2 regions of the Streptomyces sp. NPDC048392 genome follow, and region 2 is predicted to be linked to the other one. Evidence: riboswitches for the same ligand, from Rfam matches in the RefSeq annotation. Region 2 holds a riboswitch; the other holds the start of a gene.

Region 1 (7,486 bases), on a different contig from region 2:
CCGCAGAACGGTCGGAACGGTCAGGGCGCTCGGACCGGCCCGCCCGTCGCGGGGCCGGGCGGCACCGGTGACGTACACACTGATCACGCTGTGCTGCCTGCTGTTCCTGATCAGCCCGGCGGCGGGTCTGAATCCGTTGTACGGCGGCGGGGACGAGCTGCTCGCCGCGCAGCGCGCCTACTTCCGCCGCTGGGGCGTGATCCCCGCAGAACTGTTCGAGGACTCCCCCGGGTCCGCCCTCACCCCGGCCACGGCCCTGTTCGTCCACGGCAGTTGGGTGCACCTGCTGGGCAACATGCTCTTCCTCTGCGTCTTCGGCGCGATGACCGAGGAACGGATGGGCCGGCTCCAGTTCGCCCTGTTCTACCTCGGCTGCGGCTACCTGGCCCTGCTCGGCTACGCGGGCGCCAACGATCACTCCCAGCAGTCCCTGGTCGGCGCCTCGGGGGCGATCTCCGCGGTCCTCGGCGCGTTCCTGTTCCTCTTCCCCAGGGCCCGGGTGACCAGCCTCCTGCCCTTCCTCTTCTTCCTGCCGCTGCGCTTCCCCGCCTGGCTCGTGCTGCCGTTCTGGGCGGCCCTGCAGTGGATGGCGGCGGGGCGGGCCGGTGACGGCCCGGGGGTGGCGTACCTCGCGCATCTGGTGGGCTTCGCACTGGGCTTCGTCTTCGCCTGGGTGCGGTTTGGACGTACGACTAGAGTGAAGAGCGTTCCAGTGGCGGCGCCCGAGGGAGAGAACCAGCCGTGATCAGTGCGATCGTCCTCATCAAGACCAGCGTGGACCGCATTCCCGAGATCGCGGAGCAGATCGCCGCGCTGGAGAGTGTCAGCGAGGTCTTCTCCGTCACCGGCACCTACGACCTGATCGCCATGGTGCGCGTGCATCAGCACGAGGACCTGGCCGAGGTCATCCCCGGCCGGATCAGCAGGATCCCGGGCGTGGAGGGCACGGACACCCACGTGGCGTTCCGGACCTACTCGCAGCACGACCTGGAGGCGGCGTTCGCCATCGGGCTCGACAACTGACCCCTTCGTGAAGGGTTCCCCGTGCGGGAGGCACCGGGACCACCGGGAGCCCGCGCGGCAAGGCCCCGGCCAGCAGGTGCACCCGGCTGCCGGGCCGGGCGGCCCGGTCTGCTCAGGCGTCGGCGGCGGAGGTCGTGTCGGGCACGCAACGCCCGTCCTCGGTGCGGTAGTTCCAGCGGGCCCCCTCGCTCACCAGTTCCCGGACGGCGCTCACGAACCGCTCGACGTGCTCGTCCGGGGTGCCCGCGCCGAAGCTCACGCGGACGGCGTTCAGGGACTTCTCCCCGGGCACCGCCTCGGGGGCGCCGCACGCGCCCTGCGTCTGGGGGGCGCTGCCGAGCAGGGTGCGCACCAGGGGGTGGGCGCAGAACAGGCCGTCGCGCACGCCGATGCCGTACTCGGCGGAGAGCGCGGCGGCGAAGTGCGAGCTGTTCCAGCCCTCGACGACGAAGGACAGCACGCCGACGCGGGGCGCGTCGTCGCCGAAGAGGGAGAGGATCCGCACCTGGGGCACCTCCGCGAGGCCTTCCCTGACCTTCCCGATCAGGTACTCCTCGCGGGCCACCAGCGTGTCGAACCCGGCCTCGGTGAGCGCCCTGCAGGCCGAGGCGACGGCGTGGGCGCCGATGACGTTGGGCGACCCGGCCTCGTGCCGCGCGGCACTGTCGTGCCACTGGACGTCCACGCCGCCGTCGGCCCGCCGGGAGACACTGCGGCTGGCGCCGCCGCCGGCGAGGTACGGCTCGGCCTCACGGAGCCAGTCGGCGCGCCCGGCCAGCACCCCGGAGCCGAAGGGGGCGTACAGCTTGTGCCCGGAGAAGGCGACCCAGTCCACGTCCAGGTCGGTCACCGAGACGGGGCGGTGCGGGGCGAGCTGGGCGGCGTCCAGCACGATCCGGGCGCCGTGCGCGTGCGCGGCGGCGGCCAGTTCGCGCACCGGCCACAGCTCGCCGGTGACGTTGGAGGCGCCGGTGACGCAGACCAGGGCGGGCCCGTACGGCTCACGGGCGGCGAGGGCCCGCTGAAGGGTGCCGACGGCCTGCGCGGGGGTGCGCGGGGCGTCGAGGCAGGTCACGTCGGCGTCCCGCCAGGGCAGCAGTGAGGCGTGGTGCTCGGTCTCGAAGACGAAGACCCGGCAGCCCGCGGGCAGCGCGGCGGCGAGCAGGTTGAGGGAGTCGGTGGTGGACCGGGTGAAGACCACCTGGTCCTCCTCCCGGCAGCCGAGGAACTCCGCGACGGTCCCGCGGGCGTTCTCGAACAGGTCGGTCGACAGCTGCGAGAGGTACCCGGCGCCGCGGTGGACGCTGCCGTAGTACGGGGCGTAGGCGGCCACGTCGTCCCAGACCCGCTGGAGCGCGGGCGCGCTTGCGGCGTAGTCGAGCGCGGCGTAGGCGACCTCCCCACCGGTGACGAGCGGAACGGTGACGTCCCGGCCGAGAACGGGCAGCGGGGCGCGGAGGGCCTGGTCGGCGGCAAGGGTGGAGACGGACATGGGGGTACTCCCGTGAAGGCAGCGGGCATCACCACCCGAACCGGAACGGCTCGGGCGTGGCTGAAGCCCGGAAAGGCGGAGAAGGCGGAGAAGGCGATGCGGAGGCGGGGCTCTGCGGCCCTAGCGCATTCGCTGGTTCACGGGAGACTCCCTCGGACGACCCAGGACCCCTGGTTTCGCGAGGGGTCCGCGCTTGCCGTGGACCTTGCTGTCCACGGCCTGGTCTTCACCCGGGGCACCCCGCCACGGACGGAGGGTTGCCGGACAGTCGGCCGGGGCCTCATGACTGTCACTCATGACCTGACCGAGAATCTATGGGACGTGATCGGCGTCCCGCAACCCGAGTCCGGATCGCGGGACGCACGTCACATCGGCGCACCGCCGCGCTACGCGTGGCTCGCGGCCACCCAGCGGTCCAGGGCGCGCTTGGCGGCGCCCGAGTCGATCGCCTCGGCCGCCCGGTCCATTCCGGCCCGCAGCCGCTCGGCCAGGGTCCCCTCGCCGGGCTCCAGGGCCACCAGCGCCGCCGCGGAGTTCAGCAGGACCGCGTCACGCACCGGGCCCGTCTCGCCCGCCAGCAGACGGCGGGCGACATCGGCGTTGTAGGAGGCGTCGGCGCCGCGCAGTGCCTCGACCGGGACCAGCTCGATACCGACGTCCCGCGGGTCGAAGGTCTCCTCGGTCACCTTTCCGTCCCGCACGGTCCAGACCCGGGAGGTGGAGGTCGTGGTCAGCTCGTCGAGGCCGTCGTCGCCGCGGAAGACCAGGGAGGAGTGACCGCGCTCGGCGAAGACACCGGCGATGATCGGTGCCATCCGGGCGTGGGCGACCCCGATCGCCTGGGCCTTCACCCGGGCGGGGTTGGTCAGCGGTCCCAGGAAGTTGAACACCGTGCGGATGCCGAGCTGCCCGCGGGCCGCCGCCACATGGCGAAGCGCCGGGTGGAACCTCACGGCGAAGCAGAAGGTGATGCCGGCCTCCTCCGCGACCTCCGCCACCCGCTTCGGCGTCAGCTCCAGATTGACCCCGAGTTTCTCCAGGACGTCGGAGGCGCCGGACGCGGAGGAGGCGGCCCGGTTGCCGTGCTTGACGACCTTCGCTCCCGTGCCGGCCACGACGATCGCCGACATGGTGGAGATGTTGACCGTCTTGGCGCCGTCGCCGCCGGTACCGACGATGTCGACGGTCTCCCCCGGCACCTCGATCACGTTGGCGTGGGCGTACATGGTGCGCACGAGACCGGAGAGCTCGTCGACGGTCTCGCCCTTGGACCGCAGGGCCACCGCGAAGCCGGCGATCTGCGCGTCGGTCGCCTCCCCGCGCATGATCACGTCCAGTGCCCAGGCGGTGTCGTCCGCGGACAGGTCGCGGCCGTCCAGCAGTCCGTTCAGCAGGACGGGCCAGGAGCGGTCCGCCGTGGTGTCGCCTCCAGCGGGGGTCACAGCGCTCATCAGCCGCTCCTGATTCGTGTGCGTCGTCGAAGTGGGGGTGCGGGGCCCACCCTATCCAGCACCGGGCACGGCGAAGGGCCCCGTCCGCAGACCGGAACGGGGCCCTTCGACCGTGGTGTGGCGACGCTGAGGGGTCAGTGGTGGCCGTGGCCGCTCGTGATCTCCTTGTACTCCTCGACGGTCGGCTTCGGAATCTGCGATTCCTCGCCGTAGTACGCCTCGCTGAGCTTGGCGCGGAGCTTCTCGGCGCCCGTCGCCTTGCGCTCGACGCCGTTCTCGTCGACCGTCGGGCCGATCTCGGCCGGCTCGTACTGCTCGTGAGCCGTGAGCGTGTGCAGCTGCTCCTGGCTGAGCGGCTCGTGCACCTCGATGAACTCACCGTGCGGCAGACGCTTGATGATGCCCGACTCGCGGCCGTGCAGCACCTTGTCCCTGTCCCGGCGCTGGAGGCCGAGGCAGATCCGCTTGGTGGCGATGAAGGCGAGGACCGGTCCGACGAAGAAGGTGATGCGGACGAACCAGGTGATCGCGTTGATCGACAGGTGGAAGTGCGTGGCCCACAGGTCGTTGCCGCCACCGATCAGCAGCACGAAGTAGACCGTCAGCCAGGCGACACCGAAGGCCGTACGGGTCGGGGCGTTGCGCGGGCGGTCCAGGATGTGGTGCTCGCGCCTGTCGCCGGTGACCCAGGACTCGATGAACGGGTAGACCGCGATCGCCGCCAGGACCAGCGGGAAGATCATCAGCGGGATGAGCACGCCCAGGACGAGTGTGTGGCCCCAGGCGTTGATCTCCCAGCCGGGCATCACACGGATCAGGCCCTCGGAGAAGCCCATGTACCAGTCGGGCTGTGCGCCGGTGGAGACCTGATCGGGCCGGTAGGGGCCGATGGCCCAGATCGGGTTGATCGTGGCGATGGCCGAGACGGCGGAGATCACACCGAAGACCAGGAAGAAGAAGCCTCCGGCCTTCGCCGTGTACACCGGCAGCAGCGGCATGCCGACGACGTTCTTGTTGGTCTTGCCGGGGCCCGCGAACTGCGTGTGCTTGTGGTAGAAGACCAGGATCAGGTGGCCCACCAGCAGCCCGAGCATGATGCCCGGCAGCAGCAGGATGTGGATCGAGTAGAACCGGGACACGAAGTCGTGGCCGGGGAACTCCCCGCCGAACAGGAAGAACGAGATGTACGTGCCGACGATCGGCACGGACAGGATCGCGCCCTCCATGAAGCGGATGCCGGTACCCGAGAGCAGGTCGTCCGGGAGCGAGTAACCGGTGAAGCCGGTGAACATGCCCAGGACGAGCAGCAGGAAGCCGAACAGCCAGTTGATCTCACGCGGCTTGCGGAACGCGCCGGTGAAGAAGACGCGCATCATGTGCACGAACATGCCGGCCAGGAAGATCAGCGCGGCCCAGTGGTGGATCTGCCGGATCAGCAGACCACCGCGGACGTCGAAGCTGATGTCCAGAGTCGAGGCGTAGGCCTCACTCATCAGCTGGCCCTGCAGCGGCACGTACGAGCCGTGGTACGTGACCTCGGTCATCGACGGGTGGAAGAACAGCGTCAGGTACACACCCGTGAGGATGATGATGATGAAGCTGTAGAGGCAGACCTCACCCAGCATGAACGACCAGTGGTCGGGGAAGATCTTGCGCATGTTGGACTTGGCCAGGGAGTAGATCCCCAGCCGGCCGTCGGCCCAGTCGGCGACGCGCTCGCCGGCCGGTGCCTTCCCGCGAGAGCGGGGGGCTTCGTTTGCTGTAGTGCTCATCCGCGCTCCCAGAAGGCAGGACCGACGGGTACTTCGAAGTCGCTGAGCGCTTCGAGGTAACCCTCGTCGTTCACGCCGATGCGCAGCTGCGGCAGGGCGTGACCGGCGGGACCGAAGATGACCCGGGCACCGTCGGCAAGGTCGAAGGTGGACTGGTGGCAGGGGCAGAGCGCGTGGTGCGTCTGCTGCTCGTACAGGGAGACCGGGCAACCGACGTGGGTGCAGATCTTCGAGTACGCCACGATGCCCTCGTGCGACCACTCGAGCTCGCGCTTGTCCTTGATGGCCTCCGGCTCCAGCCGGATGATCATCAGGGCCGCCTTGGCGATCTCGTTCTGGAACTCCTCGTCGTGCTCCTCCAGGCCCTCGGGCTTGGCGAAGGTGAGCGAGCCCACCGCGACGTCGGAGGGACGCAGCGGCTCGTTGGTGTTCATGTTGACGAGCAGCTTGCCCTTGGACCACAGGGTGTGGCGGAGCTTGGTCCCGGGCAGCGGGCCGAGGTCGCGCAGCAGGACGACGCCGGAGAGCGGCACCAGGGTGAGCGCGCCCAGCATCGTGTTGCGGATCAGCTTGCGGCGCCCGATCACGGACTCCTTGGCACCCTGCTTGAAGTCCGCGTGGACCTTGGCACGGACCTCGGGGGACGCCTCGATCGGGTGGCGCTCGTCGGCGACCTCCTCGTCGGACATCAGGGTGCGGGCCCAGTGGACCGCGCCCGCGCCGATGGCGAACAGCGCGACGCCGAGCGTCATGCCGAGCGCGAAGTTCAGCGCACTGATGTGACCGAGCGGGAAGATGTAGACCGACTTGTCGACGTCGATCGCCACGAACGAGGCGATGAAGCCGATGGTGGCCAGCATCGACAGCGTGAACAGCAGGGCGACCGTGCGCTCGGACCGCTTGGCGGCCCGCTCGTCGACGTCCTGGACCCGGGGCTCGTGGGGCGGCAGGCCCGGGTCGGCGAACGGGTTCTTCTCGTCCGCGACCTTCACCGAACCGTGCGGGGTGTCCTGCGCGGTGGGCAGGTTCTCTTCTGGAATGTCTTGGCTACTCATGACTTCTTGGCCTTTGCGGTCCGAGCGGCGACCCAGACGGCGACGGCGATCAGCACGCCCAGTCCGAACACCCAGGCGAACAGACCCTCACTGACCGGGCCGAGTCCGCCGAGGCTGAGACCACCCGGGCTCTCGGAGTCGTCGCCGTTGACCGCGTCCAGGTAGGCGATGATGTCCTTCTTGTTCTGCTCCGACAGCATGGTGTCGGGGAAGGAGGGCATGTTCTGCGGGCCGGTCTGCATGGCCTCGTAGATGTGCTTCGGGTCGGCACCCTCGAGGCTCGGCGCGTACTTGCCGTGCGTCAGGGCGCCACCCTTGCCGGTGAAGTTGTGGCACTGCGCGCAGTTGGTGCGGAACAGTTCGCCGCCCTTGGCGATGTCCGCGCCCTCCGGGCCGTACTTCTCCTCCGAGGGGATGGCCGGACCGGCCCCCAGCGAGGCGATGTAGGCAGCGAGCTGGTCGATCTCCGCCTGGGAGTAGACGACCTTCTTCTCCGGGATCTGCGCGCCGGGCTGCTGGGCCGGCATACGGCCGGTGCCCACCTGGAAGTCGACGGCCGCGGCGCCCACGCCGACCAGGCTCGGACCGTCGGTGGTGCCCTGCCCTCCGGTGCCGTGGCAACTGGCACAGCCGACGGCGTAGAGCTTCTTGCCCTCGTCGATGGCGAGGGACTGGGCGGTTTCATCGGCCTGC
Region 2 (7,486 bases):
CACGCCACCACCGGCGACGATCCCCTCCTCGACGGCCGCCTTCGCGTTGCGAACGGCGTCCTCGATGCGGTGCTTGCGCTCCTTGAGCTCGACCTCGGTGGCGGCACCGGCCTTGATGACGGCCACGCCGCCGGCCAGCTTCGCCAGGCGCTCCTGGAGCTTCTCGCGGTCGTAGTCGGAGTCGCTGTTCTCGATCTCGGCGCGGATCTGGTTGACCCGGCCCTGGACCTGGTCGGCCGAGCCGGCGCCGTCCACGATCGTGGTCTCGTCCTTGGTGATGACGACCTTGCGCGCGCTGCCCAGCAGGTCCAGCGTGGCGTTCTCGAGCTTGAGGCCGACCTCCTCGGAGATGACCTCGCCGCCCGTGAGGATGGCGATGTCGCCGAGCATGGCCTTGCGGCGGTCACCGAAGCCCGGGGCCTTGACGGCGACGGACTTGAAGGTGCCGCGGATCTTGTTGACGACCAGGGTCGACAGGGCCTCGCCCTCGACGTCCTCGGCGATGATCAGCAGCGGCTTGCCCGACTGCATGACCTTCTCCAGGAGCGGCAGCAGGTCCTTGACGTTGCCGATCTTGGAGTTGGCGATGAGGATGTACGGGTCGTCCAGGGACGCCTCCATACGCTCCATGTCGGTGGCGAAGTACGCCGAGATGTAGCCCTTGTCGAAGCGCATACCCTCGGTGAGCTCGAGCTCCAGACCGAAGGTCTGGGACTCCTCGACGGTGATGACGCCTTCCTTGCCGACCTTGTCCATGGCCTCGGCGATGAGCTCGCCGATCTGGGTGTCGGCGGCGGAGATGGAGGCCGTGGAGGCGATCTGCTCCTTGGTCTCGACGTCCTTCGCCTGCTCCAGCAGGGCGGCGGAGACGGCCTCGACGGCCTTCTCGATACCGCGCTTCAGGGCCATCGGGTTGGCGCCGGCCGCGACGTTGCGCAGGCCTTCCTTGACCAGGGCCTGGGCGAGGACGGTCGCGGTGGTCGTACCGTCACCGGCGACGTCGTCCGTCTTCTTGGCGACTTCCTTGACCAGCTCGGCGCCGATCTTCTCGTACGGGTCCTCGAGTTCGATCTCCTTGGCGATGGATACACCATCGTTGGTGATCGTGGGGGCGCCCCACTTCTTCTCGAGGACGACGTTGCGGCCCTTGGGGCCGAGCGTCACCTTGACGGCGTCCGCGAGCTGGTTCATGCCGCGCTCGAGGCCGCGCCGTGCCTCCTCGTCGAACGCGATGATCTTGGCCATGTGAAGTGGTCCCTCCAGGACTGGGGGTGATTCCTTCGGACCGCGCCCGCGCCCGCGACGGACGGCTCGCCGGCGTTGTGGTTCCTTCCCCACTCGGCCTGCGGGCCTCACCGACCCGGTCCTTCGTTGTCACTCTCACCTTCAGAGTGCTAACGCCAATGATTAGCACTCGCCCCCGTCGAGTGCAAGCGCCTCCCACGGATCGGCCATGCGGTCAGCCACCCGCGAACAGGGACCGGGCGGGTGTCCGGGCAGGTGTCCGGGCAGGCCGAAGGGCCCGCACCCCCCGGTTGGGAGGTGCGGGCCCTTCGGAGAAGAACCGTTCGCTTGCGGTGGCCGGACGTCTCAGGCGCTGAGGCGAACCATGTCGGCCTGCGGGCCCTTCTGACCCTGCGAGATCTCGAACTCGACCCGCTGGCCTTCTTCGAGGGTGCGGTAGCCGTCCATCTGAATCGCGCTGTAGTGGACGAAAACATCCGCACCACCGTCGACCGCGATGAAGCCGTACCCCTTCTCCGCGTTGAACCACTTGACGGTGCCCTGAGCCATGCCTAACTCCCCTATTACTGGCCCTTGCACAGATCCGCACTTCGCGGACCCGGGTCAGACCTCGCCCCCCACGACCGGGGGCGTGCGCCGGAACGCGTCGACCGCGGCTGAATGTATCTGTCCAACTGCCGTCTGCAACAGGTCAATCGGACGAGAAATCTGGACGCACCCGGTCCGGAATGTGGCGAGAATTCGCCTGAATTCGGGTCAAGTCAGGTCACTCAAAAGGAGTAAAAGCCGCGAAACACGCCCACACTTTGGCTGCTTCTTGTCGGGCCGGCGGCAGGAATTCACGGTTCCCGTTGTCGTGATCGGGAGCGCGTTCCCCAACTCTACCGCGCTCAACCCAATGGAATTGCCCCCTCCGCTTCTCTTACGGAGAGGGCAAGACGCACTACCGGAAGTATCAGCGGGAGATCAGCGGGGATCAGCCGCCGGCGACCGCCGGGATGATCGAAACCCCCGCGCCGTCCGGGGTCGCGGTCTCCAGGCCCTGCTCGAAGCGGACGTCGTCGTCGTTGACGTAGACGTTGACGAAGCGGCGCAGCCTGCCCTGGTCGTCCAGGACGCGGGCGGCGATGCCGGTGTGGTTCTTCTCCAGGTCGGAGATGATCTCCCCGAGGTTGGCGCCCTCGGCATCGACCTCGGCCCTGCCGCCGGTGTAGGTGCGCAGGATGGTCGGGATGCGAACGGTCACGCTCATGCGAGGCCAGCCTCTCGGAAGGAGTCCAGGTTCGGGCGGATGGTGGCGCTGAGGCCGGTGCCGGCCACCGCGTCGAGGGTCTTGAGTCCGTCGCCGGTGTTGAGGACGACGGTGCTGAGCGCCGGGTCGAGGACGCCGTTCTCGATCAGCTTCTTCGTCACGCCGACCGTCACGCCGCCCGCCGTCTCCGCGAAGATGCCCTCGGTACGGGCGAGCAGCTTGATCGCGTCCACGACCTGCTCGTCGGTCACGTCCTCCACGGCACCGCCGGTGCGGCGCGCGATGTCGAGGACGTAGGGGCCGTCGGCCGGGTTGCCGATGGCCAGCGACTTGGCGATGGTGTCCGGCTTCTGCGGGCGGACCACGTCGTGACCGGCCTTGTACGCCGTGGAGACCGGCGAGCAGCCCTCGGCCTGCGCGCCGAAGATCCTGTACGGCTTGTCCTCGACCAGACCGAGCTTGATCAGCTCCTGCAGCCCCTTGTCGATCTTCGTGAGCTGGGAGCCGGAGGCGATCGGGACGACGAGCTGGTCGGGCAGCCGCCAGCCGAGCTGCTCGCAGATCTCGTACGCCAGGGTCTTGGAGCCCTCGGCGTAGTACGGGCGCAGGTTGACGTTGACGAAGCCCCAGCCCTCGCCGGCCGGGTCGCCGATCAGCTCGGAGCAGAAGCGGTTCACGTCGTCGTAGTTGCCCTGGATGCCGACCAGCTCACCGCCGTAGACGGCGGCCATGACGACCTTGCCCTGCTCCAGGTCGTGCGGGATGAACACGCAGGAGCGGAAACCGGCGCGGGCGGCGGCGGCGCCGACGGCACCCGCGAGGTTGCCGGTGGAGGAGCAGGACAGGGTGGTGAAGCCGAAGGCGCGGGCGGCCTCGATGGCCTGGGCGACGACGCGGTCCTTGAAGGAGTGCGTGGGGTTGCCGGAGTCGTCCTTGACGTACAGGCCGCCGGTGACGCCGAGTTCGCGGGCGAGGTTGTCGGCCTTGACGAGCTTGGTCCAGCCGGGGTTGATGTTCGGCTTGTCGGCCACGTCGGCGGGGACGGGCAGCAGCGGGGCGTAGCGCCAGATGTTGGCCGGGCCCGCTTCGATCCGCTTGCGCAGTTCCTCGGTGTCGTAGGCCGAGAAGTCGTAGGCGATCTCGAGGGGGCCGAAACACTCCTCGCAGGCGAAGACCGGTCCGAGCGGTACCCGGTGGCCGCACTCCCGACAGCTCAGCGCCGCGGCGGGACCGAGGTCGACCGTGGGGTTCGCTGCGTTCGCGGAGTTCGTGGTGCTTTCGGCAGTCTGCACAGCCATGGAGGCGAGGCCCTTTCTCCTCATCTTCCTCACGACGCATCTCGCCGTGAGACGGATTTGGCACCTTCCCTAGCCGGGAGCCCCGCCACGTCTGTGTGACAAGAGCCGGCTGGAGGGTTGCCGGGGCTTCATCGGGCCGTATCCCTCTGCCCCTCTGGATGAGCGGTATGTGGTTGTTTTTCCGTTGTGCGCGCGGCGACCCCGGCATGCGGTGGTCCCACGCGTTGTTCAAGACTGTAACCGAAGGCCAGGACGGTTGAGATAGTCGTCCGTACCGCGAGATGGATCACAAAGGAGCTTCGGGACGTGCTGGAAGAAGTCGAGCGCTGGCTGAGCGCACGCTCCTGGTCCGCCGCGGACCGGCCGATCCAGCAGATCCTGTCCGCCAAGCACGCCACCGGGCAGTCGGTCAGCGTGGTGCTCCCCGCCCTCGACGAGGAGGCGACGGTCGGCGACATCGTCACGGTGATCCGGCGGGAGCTGATGCTCCGGACCCCGCTCGTCGACGAGATCGTGGTCGTGGACTCCGGTTCGAGCGACCGTACGTCGGAGGTGGCCGCGGCGGCGGGCGCGCGAGTGGTGCACCGGGACGCGATCCTCCCGCGAATCCCGGCCGTGCCCGGCAAGGGCGAGGTGCTGTGGCGATCGCTGCTGGTCACCGGCGGCGACATCGTCTGCTTCGTCGACGCGGACCTGCGCGAGTTCTCCGCCGACTTCGTCTCCGGGATCGTGGGGCCGCTGCTCACCGACCCGGACGTGCACCTCGTCAAGGCCGTGTACGACCGTCCGCTGGACGGGGCGGCCGGGCAGGGCGGCCGGGTCACGGAGCTGATGGCCCGGCCGCTGCTCAACATGCACTGGCCGCGACTGGCCGGCTTCGTCCAGCCACTGAGCGGCGAGTACGCGGCCCGCCGCTCCCTGCTCGAACGGCTCCCCTTCCCGGTCGGTTACGGCGTGGAGCTGGGCATGCTGGTCGACGCCCTGCACCTGGTGGGTCTGGACGCGCTCGCCCAGGTCGACGTCGGGGTGCGCGTCCACCGCCACCAGGACGGGCGGGCGCTGGGCCGGATGGCCGCGGCGATCTACCGCACCGCCCAGCTCCGGCTGGCCCGCGGCCACCTGATCCGGCCGGCGCTCACCCAGTTCGAGCGGGGCGTCGACGGCTTCGAGCCGCGCACCTTCGCCGTGGACACCGAGGAACGGCCCCCGATGGCGGAGATCGCGGAGTACGCGGCCCGGAGGGTGGCCTGAGCGTCAGCCGGGGACGCCGTCCGACCAGCGCCAGGTGCCGCCGGAGTCCCGCTCACAGGTCAGGTACTCGCCGCCGCGGCCGTGGGTGCTCAGGCCGTGGTGCCTGCCGGCGCAGAACTGGCCGTCGGCGTAGCAGTTGCCCGCGGGGCTCGTCAGCTCGCAGGCGCCGGTGCCGCCGCCCGTGCCGCCACCGTTGCCGCCACCGGTCGAGCCCGTGCCGCCGTCCCGCGTCTTCGACGGCTTCGGGGCCGGCTCGGGGGTGTGCAGCAGGCGTCCGGCGCAGTCGCGGCCGTCGCGGGGGACGGTGAAGGTCACGGTGCCGGGTCCGCCGCTCTGCTCGCAGACCTTCTCGCCGGAGCCCCAGGACGAGGCCCGCCGACCGGTGCCCTGCAGCCGCACGGTGAAGTCGACCTTCGCCTTCTTGGCGGTGAGGACGGCGGACCCCATGCTGCGGCCGGTGAGGTCCGGCAGCGTGACGGCGGCGGGGGTCGGCGTGGGGGTCGGTGTCTCGGTGCTGGGGGCGGCCTCGGGGGTGGGACTGCCGCTCGGCGTGGCGGTGTCGGTGGCGGTGGCCGTCGCGGGTCGCGCGGCCGCCGCCGGGCCGGCGTCTCCGTCGCCGCAGCCGGCCAGTGCCAGCGCGGCGGCCGCGATCAGCGCGGCCGTGCCGGCGAGTCTGCTCGTGCGCGGGTACCGCCTACGTATGGGCATGGTGCGCCCACCCCCCAGAAAGTTGAAATGTACACCGCGCATCCTCGGCCCGTTCACACTTCCCGCACAAGACGTGTGACCGAATCGCCGCCGAGGTGACGCGCGAGCACGTTTGAGGTTTTCGGGGCCGGGCTAGGTTGAGGCGTATGGCTTCAAGCTTCGGTGCTGCTCAGGTGGTGGTCGCCTCCAATCGGGGGCCGGTCTCGTACGAGGTGCGGGAGGACGGTTCGCTCAACGCCAGACGGGGTGGTGGCGGACTGGTCTCGGGACTGTCGGCCATCGGGCCGGACGCGGGGGCGCTGTGGGTGTGCTCCGCGTTGGGCGAGGGCGACCGCGAGGCGGTGCGGCGCGGGGTCGGCGAGGACGGCGTACGGATGCTGGACGTGCCGGCCGACGTGCACGCGGACGCGTACAACGGGATCGCCAACTCGGTGCTGTGGTTCGTGCACCACATGCTCTACCAGACGCCGCTGGAGCCGGTCTTCGACGCGGAGTTCCGGCGGCAGTGGGCCTCCTACGAGGCGTACAACCGGGCCTTCGCCGAGGCGCTGGCCGAGGAGGCGGCCGAGGGCGCGGTCGCGGTCGTGCAGGACTACCACCTGACGCTGGTGCCGGGCATGCTGCGCGAGCTGCGGCCCGACCTCAGGATCGGACACTTCTCGCACACCCCGTGGGCCCCGGTCGACTACTTCCGGCTGCTGCCGGACGACATCGCCGAGCAGGTGCTGCGCGGCATGCTGGGTGCCGACCGGCTCGGGTTCCTCACGCGGCGGTGGGCCGACGCGTTCACCGCGTGCTGCGACGCCGTGGTGGGCGGGGTCGGCGGCACGCGGATCGGCGTGCACGGGCTCGGCGCCGACGGGGACTTCCTGCGGAAGCGGTCGCACGAGGCCGACGTGGAGGAGCGGATGGCGGCCCTGCGGGAGGAGATCGGCACGGCTCCCGACGGCGGTGCGCGCCGGACGATCGTGCGGGTGGACCGGACCGAGCTGTCGAAGAACATCGTGCGGGGTCTGCTGGCGTACCGGGAGCTGCTGACCGAGCGGCCCGAGTGGCGCGAGCGGGTCGTGCACGTCGCGTTCGCGTACCCCTCGCGGCAGGATCTCGCCGTGTACCGGGACTACACGGCCGAGGTGCAGCGGGTGGCCGACGCGGTCAACGAGGAGTTCGGTACGCCGGGGTGGACGCCGGTCGTCCTGCATGTGAAGGACGACTTCGCGCGGTCGCTGGCGGCGTACCGGCTGGCGGACGTGGCGCTCGTCAACCCCGTCCGGGACGGGATGAACCTCGTCGCCAAGGAGGTGCCGCTCCTCTCCGACGGGGGGTGCGCGCTGGTGCTGTCGCGGGAGGCGGGGGCGTACGAGGAACTGGGCGAGGACGCGTTCGTCGTCAATCCGTACGACGTGACGGGGACGGCTCGGGCCCTGCACGAGGCGCTCGGCCTGCCGGCGGGCGAGCGGATCGAGCGGTCGAAGCGGCTCGCCGCCGCCGCCACCGCGTTGCCGCCGGCGCGCTGGTTCCTGGAGCAGCTCGAGGCGTTGCGGGGCTGACAGCGGGCTGCTGCCCCCGGACCGGCGGGCAGTGGCCGGTCTCCCCGCCGACCGAGCTGCTCCCGGCGACGGGCGGGGCGGCTTCCCTTGACGTCGGCTCAGCCCAGGTGGCCGGCGAGGGCACTCAGCAGCGCCACCACTCCGGCGGGGCCGTCCACCTCGACGTCGGCGCGCTTCCTCAG

Evidence for each region. Region 2 has a riboswitch for S-adenosylmethionine ahead of thrC (threonine synthase). Riboswitches for the same ligand answer to the same signal wherever they lie in the genome.
Region 1: linked by a shared signal. The riboswitch ahead of ACGFYH_RS02460 (aminotransferase class V-fold PLP-dependent enzyme) and the one ahead of thrC (threonine synthase) in region 2 are both predicted to bind S-adenosylmethionine.

Annotation. Positions count from the first base shown of each region.
Region 1 covers NZ_JBICYB010000001.1:567,362-574,847, reverse strand. The annotation lists gene ACGFYH_RS02470 (rhomboid family intramembrane serine protease) at 1-745, shown strand, start outside; gene ACGFYH_RS02465 (Lrp/AsnC family transcriptional regulator) at 742-1,023, shown strand; gene ACGFYH_RS02460 (aminotransferase class V-fold PLP-dependent enzyme) at 1,136-2,515, opposite strand; SAM riboswitch class IV at 2,700-2,816, opposite strand; gene trpD (anthranilate phosphoribosyltransferase) at 2,902-3,966, opposite strand; gene ACGFYH_RS02450 (cytochrome bc complex cytochrome b subunit) at 4,101-5,738, opposite strand; gene ACGFYH_RS02445 (Rieske 2Fe-2S domain-containing protein) at 5,735-6,793, opposite strand; gene ACGFYH_RS02440 (c-type cytochrome) at 6,790-7,486, opposite strand, start outside.
Region 2 covers NZ_JBICYB010000005.1:155,407-162,892, forward strand. The annotation lists gene groL (chaperonin GroEL) at 1-1,245, opposite strand, end outside; gene ACGFYH_RS10535 (cold-shock protein) at 1,591-1,794, opposite strand; gene ACGFYH_RS10540 (MoaD/ThiS family protein) at 2,222-2,497, opposite strand; gene thrC (threonine synthase) at 2,494-3,795, opposite strand; SAM riboswitch class I at 3,813-3,960, opposite strand; gene ACGFYH_RS10550 (glucosyl-3-phosphoglycerate synthase) at 4,102-5,046, shown strand; gene ACGFYH_RS10555 (hypothetical protein) at 5,050-5,754, opposite strand; gene ACGFYH_RS10560 (trehalose-6-phosphate synthase) at 5,901-7,304, shown strand; gene otsB (trehalose-phosphatase) at 7,403-7,486, opposite strand, start outside.